DNA from 3 places in the Burkholderia sp. FERM BP-3421 genome. Region 2 is predicted to be linked to each of the others. Evidence: predicted binding sites of a transcription regulator. Region 2 holds the regulator's gene; each other region holds the start of a gene.
What was found. The regulator FliA, encoded in region 2, starts transcription of late flagellar genes. The targets are predictions, from matches to a motif close to CTAAAGTTTNNNNNNNNNNNGCCGNTA.
Positions count from the first base shown of each region.

Region 1: a site for FliA is predicted at 2,428-2,454, ahead of flgK (flagellar hook-associated protein FlgK). Genes of this name have one in related genera too.
Region 3: a site for FliA is predicted at 1,449-1,475, ahead of fliS (flagellar export chaperone FliS). Genes of this name have one in related genera too.

Region 1 covers NZ_CP117782.1:2,855,791-2,859,851, reverse strand. The annotation lists gene flgJ (flagellar assembly peptidoglycan hydrolase FlgJ) at 1-408, shown strand, start outside; gene Bsp3421_RS28890 (flagellar brake protein) at 627-1,382, shown strand; gene Bsp3421_RS28885 (class I SAM-dependent methyltransferase) at 1,423-2,100, opposite strand; gene flgK (flagellar hook-associated protein FlgK) at 2,514-4,061, shown strand, end outside.
Region 2 covers NZ_CP117782.1:3,271,994-3,276,054, reverse strand. The annotation lists gene ahcY (adenosylhomocysteinase) at 1-1,207, opposite strand, end outside; S-adenosyl-L-homocysteine riboswitch at 1,242-1,346, opposite strand; gene Bsp3421_RS30860 (RNA polymerase sigma factor FliA) at 1,449-2,183, opposite strand; gene Bsp3421_RS30855 (MinD/ParA family ATP-binding protein) at 2,205-3,017, opposite strand; gene flhF (flagellar biosynthesis protein FlhF) at 3,010-4,061, opposite strand, start outside.
Region 3 covers NZ_CP117782.1:2,906,385-2,910,445, forward strand. The annotation lists gene fliK (flagellar hook-length control protein FliK) at 1-497, opposite strand, end outside; gene Bsp3421_RS29135 (flagellar protein FliT) at 600-935, opposite strand; gene fliS (flagellar export chaperone FliS) at 932-1,366, opposite strand; gene fliE (flagellar hook-basal body complex protein FliE) at 1,508-1,852, opposite strand; gene fliF (flagellar basal-body MS-ring/collar protein FliF) at 2,100-3,878, shown strand; gene fliG (flagellar motor switch protein FliG) at 3,868-4,061, shown strand, end outside.

The sequences.
Region 1 (4,061 bases), 420 kb from region 2:
GCCGCGAGCGCGGCGACCGGGATTCCGGCGCGCTTCATCGTGGGCCAGGCGGCGCTCGAATCGGGCTGGGGCAAGCGCGAGATCCGCGGCTCGGACGGCTCGACGAGCCACAACGTGTTCGGCATCAAGGCGACCAAGGGCTGGACCGGCCGCACGGTGTCGGCGGTCACGACCGAGTACGTGAACGGCGCGCCGCGCAAGGTGGTCGCGCAGTTCCGCGCCTACGACTCCTACGAGCACGCGATGACCGACTACGCGTCGCTGCTCAAGAACAACCCGCGCTACGCGGGCGTGTTGAACGCGGGCGGCACCGCGGAAGGCTTCGCGCACGGCATGCAGCGCGCCGGCTACGCGACCGATCCGCACTACGCGAAGAAGCTGATTTCGATCATGCAGCAGCTCGGCTGAACGAAATCGAACGGTCGTTCGTGGCATTTGGGCCGCGCCGGGCTTGGGCTCCGCGCGGTTTTAACGTTTGCTTAAAAAATAAAAGCCGTTTTCGATCTAAACTTTGGCTTGCTGTTGCCGCTAAATGTGAGAGACCAGCGGCCGGGCCTGTTTTGTCCCGGTCAATCGGCGCCCCGGGGCACGCTGGGCGCAAACAAGAAGACGAACATCGGCAAGCCATGAATACCGAACAGTCGACGGATCATGATCAGGATGCTGCGCATTCCGGTCATGACTACGGCCGCCGCAATCCGCTGGAAATCGGCGTGCAATTGCGCAACCTCGTCAATCGCGGGGATTTCCTGACCGTCCAGTACCAGGGCGGTCAGCTCGTTACCCGACTCCTCGATGTCGATGTCGGCGCCCGAACCTTCGTGTTCGATTGGGGCGCGCTGGCCGAACAGAACGCGGGGATCCTCGCCGCGCCGCGCTGCATGTTCCTCGCCTCGCCCGAAGGCGTGCGGGTCGAATTCGCGACCGCGGCGCCGCGCGAAACCCGCTACGAGAACCTGCCGGCCTTCGAGGCCGCGTTCCCCGAGGTGCTGTACTGCGTGCAGCGCCGCGAGTATTTCCGGGTCGACGCGCCCGTGCTCGATCCCTACGTGTGCCGGGGCAGCCTGCCCGACGGCGAGAGCTTCCTGTTCGAGGTGCACAACCTGTCGCTCGGCGGTCTCGGCCTGCGCACCGCGGACGAGCGGGTGGCCGCCCTCGAGGTCGGCGTGACGCTGCCCGACGTCGAGTTGAACCTGAACGGCCACGGCAAGCTGTCGCTCGACCTTCAGCTCGTGTCGCACCGCGCGACCGACGCGCCGAACGGCACGCGCCGCTACCAACTGGGCTTCCGCTTCATGTCGCTGCCGGGCAGCGCGGAAAACACGCTCCAGCGCCTGATCACGCAGCTTGAAATGAAGCGCCGCCAGCTCGCGCGCGTCTGATCCTGCGCGCGCGCCGCCCCGCCCGGGGCGGCCGCGGTCCTTACTGCGGACGGAAGGCGTGCCGCGCGCCGCCGATGCAGTCCACGCGCGGCGTCACCTGCTTGTTGAGCCGGGCGGGCCGCAAGTCGCGCCCGTCGTCGGGGGCGACGATCGGGATCCGGGCCGTGTTCAGGCCGTCGATCAGGGTGTCGAAGTCGAGCGGCGACGGCTGGTAGCCGCGCAGCACGAAGCACGAAATCATGAAGCAGTGATCCCACGCCCAGCGGTCGTGCCAGGTGAAATCGCGTTCGCTCCAGACGGAAACATGCGCTTCCGACGCGATGCCGTTCACGCTGCCCTGCACGTAGAACTCGGGCGCGAGCACGATCAGGTAACGGGTGCGGTAGGTCAGGAAGTTCAGCAGATCGAGACCGACCGACTTGGGCATGTGCTCGATGCAGTCGCCGATGATGCACAGATCATGGCAATCGTCCGGCTTCGCGAGCAGGGCCGGCCAGGCCTCGCCGACGCGGATCTCGTCGTACAGCGCGCCCAGATCGAATGCCGTCACGTACGACGGGGCGGCCTCGATGCCCACGCGACGGCACGACGGCGCCGCGTCGCGGGCCATCCGCCCGTACTTGCCGGCGCCGCAGCCGATGTCGAGCAGGCTGTCCGGCGCGATGGCCGCGATCAGATGGCGGACGATGCCGTCGAAATTGTTGAACGAGCCGGGCACGGTTGACTCCTTGCGAATGAGGCCCGGCGCGGGTGGGCCGGTGACGGAACGGCTGCCGCGCGGGGGGCGGGACGCGCGGCGGAGCGCATCGACGCGGCGCGGCGGCGGGCCGGGGGCGCCGCCGATATGGAAGCATCCGCCGGGCTCGGAAACAAGCCCCATCCAGCCTTCCCGGCGGGATTCCGGACGAGACGCCCGCGGCCCCGCGCCGGGCCTGGACGGCGTCGAGGGCGTCCGGCCGGAAGCGCCCGCCGGGCAAGGGCCGGCGCGTCGCGCGGGCGGCGTTCGCGCACGGCCTCGCCGGCTGGCGTTTTCGTGCGTTTTTCGCTCAACTTTTTCCGTCCGCCGCCGTTATATCGGGAGTCACGCAACCCGGCGGCCGCGGCGCGGCCGGCTCACCAGCAGGATCGCGCATGTCCAACAATCTCATGTATATCGCCACCAGCGGACTGAATGCCGCGATGTGGGGTATTACGACGACGGGCCAGAACATCGCCAACTCGGCGACGCCCGGCTATTCGGTCGAACGCCCGGTCTACGCCGAGACGAGCGGCCAGTACACGAGCAGCGGCTACCTGCCCGCCGGCGTGACGACCACGACGGTGCAGCGCCAGTACAACCAGTACCTGGCGAACCAGCTGAACAGCGCGCAGACCCAGGGCGGGGCCCTGACGACGTACTACAACCTCGTCTCGCAGCTGAACAACTACATCGGCAACCCGACGACCGGGATCTCCACCGCGATCACGAGCTACTTCACGGGGATGCAGAGCGTCGCGAACAACCCGTCCGATCCGGCCACGCGCCAGACCGCGCTCAGCAACGCGCAGGTGCTGGCCAACCAGATCACGGCCGCCGGCCAGCAGTACGACGCGCTGCGCCAGAGCGTCAACACCCAGCTCAGCAACACCGTCACGCAGATCAACAGCTACACCTCGCAGATCGCGCAGCTGAATCAGCAGATCTCGGCGGCGAGCGCGCAGGGCCAGCCGCCGAACCAGCTGATGGACAAGCGCGACCTCGCGCTGTCGAACCTGTCGCAGCTGACCGGCGTGCAGATGGTGCAGAACAGCGACGGCTACAGCGTGTTCATGTCGAACGGACAGCCGCTCGTCGTCGCGGGGCAGAGCTACCAGCTCGCGGCCGTCACGTCGCCGTCCGATCCGACCGAGCTGACGATCGCGTCGCAAGGCGTCGCGGGGGCGAACCCGCCGGGGCAGACCACCTACCTGCCGGAATCGTCGCTGACGGGCGGCACGCTCGGCGGCCTCCTGTCGTTCCGCAACCAGACGCTCGATCCGGCCGAAGCGCAGCTCGGCGCGATCGCGACCAGCTTCGCCTCGCAAGTCAACGCGCAGAACAGCCTGGGTCTCGACCTGTCGGGCAATGCGGGCGGCGCCCTGTTCAAGGTCGGCGCGCCGGTGGTGTATGCGAACCAGGCGAACACGAGCAGCGCGACGCTGAGCGTATCGATCATGAACGGTTCGCAGCCGACCACGAGCGACTACACGCTGGCGATCAACAACGGCAACTACACGCTGACCGACCGCGCGACCGGCAACGTCATCGGCGCGCAGCCGGTGGGCTCCACGATGCCGATCACGATCGGCAACCTGCAGCTCAACGTGAACGGCACGATGAACGCGGGCGATTCGTTCACGGTGCAGCCGACGCGCGGCGCGCTCAACGGCTTCGGCGTCGCGACGACCAACTACTCCGCGATCGCGGCGGCGTCGCCGGTGCTCGCGCAGAAAGTGTCGACCAACACCGGCACCGGCACGATCACGCAGGGCTCGGTGAGCGCCGGCTACCAGATTCCGGCGGGCGGGGTGACGCTCAGCTACAACGGGACCACGACGCCGCCGTCGGTGTCGGGCTTCCCGAACGGTTCGGTGGTGACGGTCAACACCGCGCCGCCGCAGTCGTTCAACATCGGCACGGGGCCGGGGCAGGTGCAGTCG
Region 2 (4,061 bases):
ACGAGTTCGACATCACGAACGACGGGTGGCCGGTCGCGCAGCCGAGGTTCACGAGGCGGCCTTCGGCCAGCAGGATCACGCGCTTGCCGTCCGGGAAGATGATGTGGTCGACCTGCGGCTTGATGTTTTCCCACTCGTACTGGCGCGTCGACGCGATGTCGATTTCCGAGTCGAAGTGACCGATGTTGCAGACGATCGCGTTGTGACGCATCGCCTTCATGTGGTCGTGGCCGATCACGTGGTAGTTGCCGGTCGCCGTCACGAAGATGTCGGCCTTGTCCGCCGCGTATTCCATCGTCACGACGCGGTAGCCTTCCATCGCCGCCTGCAGCGCGCAGATCGGATCGATTTCAGTGACCCACACGGTCGCGCCCAGGCCGCGCAGCGACTGCGCGCAGCCCTTGCCCACGTCGCCGTAGCCCGCGACCACCGCGACCTTGCCCGCGATCATCACGTCGGTCGCGCGCTTGATGCCGTCGACCAGCGATTCGCGGCAGCCGTACAGGTTGTCGAACTTCGACTTCGTGACCGAATCGTTGACGTTGAACGCCGGGAACGGCAGGCGGCCGTCCTTTTCCATCTGGTACAGACGGTGCACGCCGGTGGTGGTTTCTTCCGTCACGCCCTTGATGTGCGCGAGGCGCGTCGAGTACCAGCTGCCGTCGACCTCGAGGTGCGCGGCGATCGACTTGTACAGCGCGACTTCTTCCTCGTTGGTCGGCTTGGCGATCACCGAGCGGTCCTTCTCGGCCTTCGCGCCCAGGATCAGCAGCAGCGTGGCGTCGCCGCCGTCGTCGAGGATCATGTTGGCGAATTCGCCGTTCGGCCATTCGAAGATGCGGTGCGCGTATTCCCAGTACTCGTCGAGCGACTCGCCCTTGAACGCGAACACCGGCGTGCCGGCTTCGACGATCGCGGCGGCCGCGTGATCCTGGGTCGAGAAGATGTTGCACGAGGCCCAGCGCACGTCGGCGCCGAGCGCCTTCAGCGTCTCGATCAGCACGCCCGTCTGGATCGTCATGTGGAGCGAACCGGCGATGCGCGCGCCCTTGAGCGGCTGCTGCGCCTTGTATTCGTCGCGGATCTGCACGAGGCCGGGCATTTCCGTCTCGGCGATGTTCAGCTCCTTGCGGCCCCAGGCGGCAAGGCTCATGTCGGCGACGAGGTAGTCTTTCGAGGAATTGGAATCGATGACAGCGGCGTTCATCACGCCCTCCTTTCTAAGTAAGTTCTAGAAAATTGTGACGTGAGCGCCGTTCAGGTCGCGGCCGTGCGCATCGCGCGGCCGCTCATTGAAGGTTTCCGAGCCTGGCGGGACCGAGCCCGTCGCAACGCTCCTCGGAAACGAGGGAGGATTGTAGCAAATCGGAATGAAGTTTTCCGCCCGATCGCACGCCGACCATACGCGGCCCGACCATGCGCGGCCCGACCGATCGCGGTCCGACCGCTCAGTGCTCGGCGCCGACCCAGGCCTGTTCGCGCAGCCGCGCGCGCAGCCGGGCAACCGCCTGGCTGTGCAACTGGCACACGCGCGACTCGCTGACCTCGAGCACCGCGCCGATCTCGCGCAGGTTCAGGCCCCGTTCGTAGTACAGCGACATCAGCAGCTTCTCGCGCTCCGGCAGGCGCTCGATCGCCTCCACGAGCGCGTTGCGCAGGTGGTCGTCGAGCAGCGCCGACAGCGGGTCGGCATGGTCGACCCGGTAGCGGTCGAGGAACGGCTCGTCGTCGGCCGAACGGTCGAAATCCTCGTAGTAAATCAGCTGGCTGCCATGCAGGTCCTGCAGCATCGACTGGAATTCGTCGAGCGGCATCTGCATGTGCTCCGCGATCTCGGTCTCGCTCGCCGGCCGGCCGAGCTGCTGCTCGACCTGGTGCACCGCATGCTCGACTTCGCGCGAGGTCTTGCGCAGGCTGCGCGGCAGCCAGTCGTTGCTGCGCAGCTCGTCGAGCATCGCGCCGCGGATCCGCTGCGTCGCGTAGGTCTCGAACTGCGCCCCCTGGTCTTCCTTGTAGCGGCCCGCCGCATCGAGCAGGCCGATCATGCCGGCCTGGATCAGATCATCGAGATCCACGCTCGCCGGCATCTTCGCGACCAGTTGCAGACCCAGCCGCCGCACGAGCGGCGCGTACTGCGTCAACACTTCGTCCTGGGATATCTTTCCTTGAGCGTTGTACATCATGCCCTCTCTTGCCTGTGACATTCATGCGGCCTGCGCCGCACCCCGCTCAAACGCCGGATTGCCCGCCCGGACCCGACCCGCGCCCGGCCCCGGACGCAATGGCCAATACAGCAGATCGGACGCGATCTGCCGGTAATCGCGCGCGGCCGCCGCGGTCGGGAACGCGTCCACCACCGTGCGCTCCAGCTCGCGCGCATGCTCGACGAGCGGATCGACCCCCACGCAGCCCGCCTCCGACAGCGACACCGCCAGATAACGCCCGGCGACGCCCGCGAGGTTGTCGTACGCGGCCTTCGCGTCCGCGCGGCTTTGCACGTGATTCATCAGCACGCGGAACTGCGCGACCGCATGCGCGTAATGAAGCCGCTTCATGCACGCGTACGCCTCGGTGATCGACTGCGCGGCCACCCGCATCACCACCAGCACGTCGTGCGCGTCGCGCGCGAGCGGCGAGAACGCGCCGTGCGCGTCGAGCTGCGCATCGACCAGCACGATGTCCGCCGCGTTGTCGAGCCACTCCGCGGGATCGTGCTCGGCGTAGCCGGCGCGGGCGAGCCGCGCGGCGCCGAGCACCGAGAAGCCCAGCTCGTGGCGCACCGGCTCGCCTTCGCGCAGCCACGCGCCGCACAGCGTCGCCGCCACCGAATGAACGTCGGCGCGCTCGTCGACCACGAGCACGTCCTTGCCGAGCGCCGCGAGCGCGGCCGCCAGATTCACCACCGTCGAGGTGCAGCCGACCCCCGCCGGGCCGCCCGTCACCGCGACGACGCGCGACGAGCGGCCGGCGAGCAGACGCCGCAAGCCTTCAGCCTGATCGGTCATGCGTTTATCCAAATCGCACCTCATGGAGCTCGGCGCTCGAGCGGGCGGTCAGCGCGGCCAGCAGCGACGGCATGTCTTCGTCTTGCGGCACGAAGGGCGAGCCGTCGCGCGGTACGCAGAACGCGCTCTTCAGCAGGAATTTACGGGTGGCGACGTACAGGTTCTCCGGCACCTTCTGGCCGGTCGATGCGTAGTGGACCGGCAGCTTGTAGCGGATCACCGTGTCCAGCACGCCGCCGAGATGGGTGGCTTCGTCCAGCTTGGTCAGGATGCAGCCCGCGAGGTCGGGCTGGCCCGCCGCGCTGCGGTAGGCCTGCACGACTTCGTTGAGGGTGTCGCCGTGGCTCGTCGCGTTCAGCAGCAGCAGGCGCTGCACCGGCGTGTCCGCGCCGTGCAGCATCGCGATCTGGTCGGATACCGTGCGATCGCGCTGGCTCATGCCGATCGTGTCGATCAGCACGATGTGCTTGTTGCGCAGTTCGGTCAGCGCGAGCTGCAGGTCGCCGCCGTCCTTCACCGCATGCACCGGCACGCCGAGGATCTTGCCGAAGATGCGCAGTTGCTCGTGGCCGCCGATCCGGTAGCTGTCGGTCGTCAGCAGCGCGACCTTGCTCGCGCCGAAGCGCATCACGCAGCGCGCCGCCAGCTTCGCGGTGGTGGTGGTCTTGCCGACGCCCGTCGGTCCCATCAGCGCGAACACGCCGCCGCGCTCCATCAGCGCATCCTCGCTTTCCAGCACCGGCAGGTTCGCGGCCAGCACCGAGCGCGCCCATTCGGACGCCGCGTCGAAGCTGTCCGACTCGTCGCCGTCCGGCAGGTTGTCGACGATCATGCGCACCAGCTGCGCGGAAAAACCCGCCGCGAACAGATGCTTGGTCAGCGCGCCGTGCACCGGGTTGCGGCGCTGGCGATCGTTCCACATCAGGCCCGCGAACTGCTCTTCCATCATGCCGCGCAGCGAGCTCAGCTCGTGCATCACGGTGTCGTTGACGATGCGCTCGATACGCGCCTTCACGGCGTCGGCCACCGCCGCGGCCGCCGCATCGGACAGGCGCT
Region 3 (4,061 bases), 370 kb from region 2:
AAGCTGCGCTGGCCGGCCAGCCATTGGGCAAGATGGGATTCGTAGAACAGGCCGCTGTCGGCCACCGCCTGCACGAGCGCGCTGCTCAGCGCCGCCGCGGGCGAAGCCGGCGCGCCGCCCGAGGCCTGCGCGCGCGCCGCGGCGTCGGCCGGCGCGCCGCCGGCTGCCGCCGGCTGCTGCGCGATCGCGGCCTGCGGACTCGGCCCGCTCGGCAACAGGGGCGCGTTGCCCAGCACCGGCGCGCTCGCTTCGCCGCCGAAACGGGAAATCGCATCGAGCGTCAGCGCCACCTCGGACAGCACCGCCTGCGCCGACGCGAGCGGCGGCCCGGCCGCGCCGGCCGGCAGCGGCGCGGGCGCGGCCGTGCCCGACGCGGTCGCCGAGGTGCCGACCTGCGGCGTCGCGGCGCCGGCCGACGGGGCCGTCACGGGGGTATTCAGCAGGCTGTCGATGCGGCTCGCCAGGATGGCGGCGGCAACTGTGTCGATACCGGTCATCGTGAATCCTGGCGCGGGCCGGAGAGAAAGCGGGACGATTCCGCGCAGCGGCCGTCCAGCGCGACGGGCGCCGCGCGGCGCCGGCGCGTGTGCATCGGACGGTCAGCGACGCGCCTGGTACAGGTCCTTCAACACCTTGGTCGAACGCCCGGTTTCGAACAGCGCCGACAGGCGCGCGACGTCGGGGCTCGCGAGATCGCGGATCGCCGCGTCGTCGGCGAGAATCTGGCGAATCAGTTCGTACTTGCGGCCGCGCTCGGACTCATCGAGCGCAATCCCCGGCCCGGCGGCCTCCTTCAGGCTGTCGACGAGCCGCAGATATTCCTCCTGCAACCCGCCCAGCGCCTGCCACTCCTCGCCGCGGGCGGCGATCAGCATGCGGCCGGACACGGCCGCGATCGCTTCGTAGCGTGCGATGTATTCGGCTTTCGGGCTCATCTCGGCAATTCCGTCCCGGCTTGTGCGCTCATCTTCGCGAATTCGGGCGCGATCCCCGTCCAGGCTTCCTCGAGCGTGGCGAGCAGCCCGTCGACCTCGACCAGCATCGGTTCGCTCGATTGCACGTTGGCTTCGAGCAGCCGGCGGCTGATATAGGTGTAAAGCGCGTCGAGCCGGCCCGCGATCTCGCCGCCGACGTCGAGGTTCAGCGATTGCTGCAAACCGTTCTCGACGATCCGGATCGCCTTGCCGATCGCATCGCCGCGCGCCGCGACATTGCCCTGTTGCAGATGCATCCGCGCCAGCGCGATGGCTTGCCGCGCCCCCTGGTACAGCATGGCGATCAGACGATGAGGGTTCGCGCCCATCACCCCTGTTTCGACGCCGACCCGAGCATAGGCGCTGGCTCCAGCGTGTCCTGGGGAAAACATGGCGGCCTCCTAATTTTGAGATAAGTGGCGTAGGTCAGGCCCGCCGCCGCGCAGCGCACGGTGCGAGAAGGTCTACCGGAGTTATCGGAAAGGAATGTAAAAGCTTTAGGGAAAACGCCCGGAAAACACCCCGAAACCGACTCAAACCGACATTTGCATGATGTCGTTGTAGGCGCTCACCAACTTATTGCGCACCTGCAGGCCGAACTGGAAGCCGATGCCGGCCTTCTGCATGTCGACCATCACGTCGTTGAGCGACACGTTCGAGGCGCCGATCTCGAATGCCTTGGCCTGTTCGAGCGAGCGCTGCTGGTCACCGCTGATCTTGTCGAGCGAGGCCTTCATCGCGCTCGCGAAAGTGCCCGCCGTGGCCGCGCCCGATCCCGCCAGGGCGGCGCTGGGGCTGGCGGTTCCGCCCGACGCCTGCGCGGCCATCGCCTGCATCTGTTGCAAAGCCGAAGCGATTCCGTTGACGGGGGCAGTCATGTGGTTCTCCGCGAAAAAGCCGGCCGGGTCGAGGGCCGGCCGTCGTCCGGTGGCGCGCCCGTCGCGGGGGCCATGCCGGATTGCGAAAAAGCATAGCAGCCGGGCTCGCATCAAAGCCGCGAAAGTACGGGTGAAACCCCGCTCTATTCCTCCGATCAGCCCGCACGCGCGTACGGATAATCGCATCGTGTCAATGTGCGCCCGCTCGTCCGAACGGGCCCTAAGCCCGCTTGGAGAACACCGAAGCATGGATTCGCAGGCCAACTCGCTGATCAACCCCGATGCCCGCGCGAGCCTCGCCGCCACGCCGCCCAATGCCGCGGCCGCGGCCGGCGCGCTGCCGGGCGGCGCAGGGGCAGGCGCGGACTTCGGCCTGGGCGGCTTCGCCGAGCGCTTCTCCGGCCTGTCGCGGATGCGCACCAACCCGCGCCTGCCGTTCATCATCATCACCGCGCTCGCGATCGCCGCGATCGTCGGCCTCGTGCTGTGGAGCCGCGCGCCCGATTACCGCGTGCTGTACAGCAACCTGTCCGACCGCGACGGCGGCGCGATCATCGCCGCGCTGCAACAGGCCAACGTGCCGTACAAGTTCGCCGATGCCGGCGGCGCGATCCTCGTGCCGTCGAACCAGGTGCACGAGACGCGCCTGCGGCTCGCGTCGATGGGGCTGCCCAAGGGCGGCTCGGTCGGCTTCGAGCTGATGGACAACCAGAAATTCGGCATCAGCCAGTTCGCCGAGCAGGTGAACTACCAGCGCGCGCTCGAAGGCGAGCTGCAGCGCACGATCGAATCGATCAACGCGGTGCGCGGCGCGCGCGTCCACCTCGCGATCCCGAAGCCGTCGGTGTTCGTGCGCGACCGCGAGGCGCCGTCGGCGTCGGTGTTCGTCGACCTGTACCCGGGCCGCGTGCTCGACGAGGGTCAGGTGGCGGCGATCACGCGGATGGTCGCGTCGGGCGTGCCCGACATGCCGGTCAAGAACGTCACGATCGTCGACCAGGACGGCAACCTGCTGACCCAGCCCGCCGCCGCGAGCGGCCTCGACGCGAGCCAGCTCAAGTATGTGCAGCAGGTCGAGCGCAACACCCAGAAGCGCATCGACGCGATCCTCGCGCCGATCTTCGGCGCCGGCAACGCGCGCGCGCAGGTCAGCGCCGACATCGATTTCGCCAAGGTCGAGCAGACCTCGGAGAGCTACGGCCCGAACGCCACGCCGCAGCAATCCGCGATCCGCAGCCAGCAGACCAGCACCGCGACGGAACTCGCGCAGAGCGGCGCCTCGGGCGTGCCGGGCGCGCTGTCGAACACGCCGCCGCAGCCGGCGTCCGCGCCGATCGTCGCGGGCAACGGCCAGAACGGCGCGCAGTCGACGCCGGTCAGCGACCGCAAGGACTCAACGACCAACTACGAGCTCGACAAGACCGTGCGCCACGTCGAGCAGGCGATGGGCGGCATCAAGCGGCTGTCGGTCGCGGTGGTGGTCAACTACCAGCCGAGCGCCGACGCGAAGGGCCACGTGACGATGCAGCCGCTGCCCGCGCCGAAGCTCGCGCAGATCGAGCAGCTCGTGAAGGACGCGATGGGCTACGACGAGAAGCGCGGCGACTCGGTCAACGTGGTCAACAGCGCGTTCACGACGGCCGCCGATCCGTACGCCGACCTGCCGTGGTGGCGTCAGCCGGACATGATCGAGCTGGCCAAGGATGTCGCGAAGTGGCTCGGCATCGCCGGCGCGGCCGCCGCACTCTACTTCATGTTCGTGCGCCCGGCGATGCGCCGCGCGTTTCCGTCCGCCGAGTCGGTCGCCGCGGCGGCGCTGCCCGCGCCGAACGAACCGATCGCGCTCGACGGCCTGCCCGCGCTGGACAAGCCGGCCGCCAACGATGAACCCGATCCCGCCCTGCTGGCGTTCGAGAACGAGAAGGGCCGCTACGAACGCAATCTCGACTACGCGCGCACCATCGCGCGCCAGGATCCGAAGATCGTCGCAACCGTCGTGAAGAACTGGGTGTCCGATGAACGCTGAAGGTTTGACCAAGAGCGCGCTCCTGCTGATGTCGATCGGCGAGGAAGAGGCCGCGCAGGTATTCAAGTTCCTCGCGCCGCGCGAGGTCCAGAAGATCGGCGCCGCGATGGCCGCGCTGAAGAACGTCACGCGCGAGCAGGTCGAGGAGGTGCTGCACGAATTCGCCAAGGAAGCCGAGCAGCA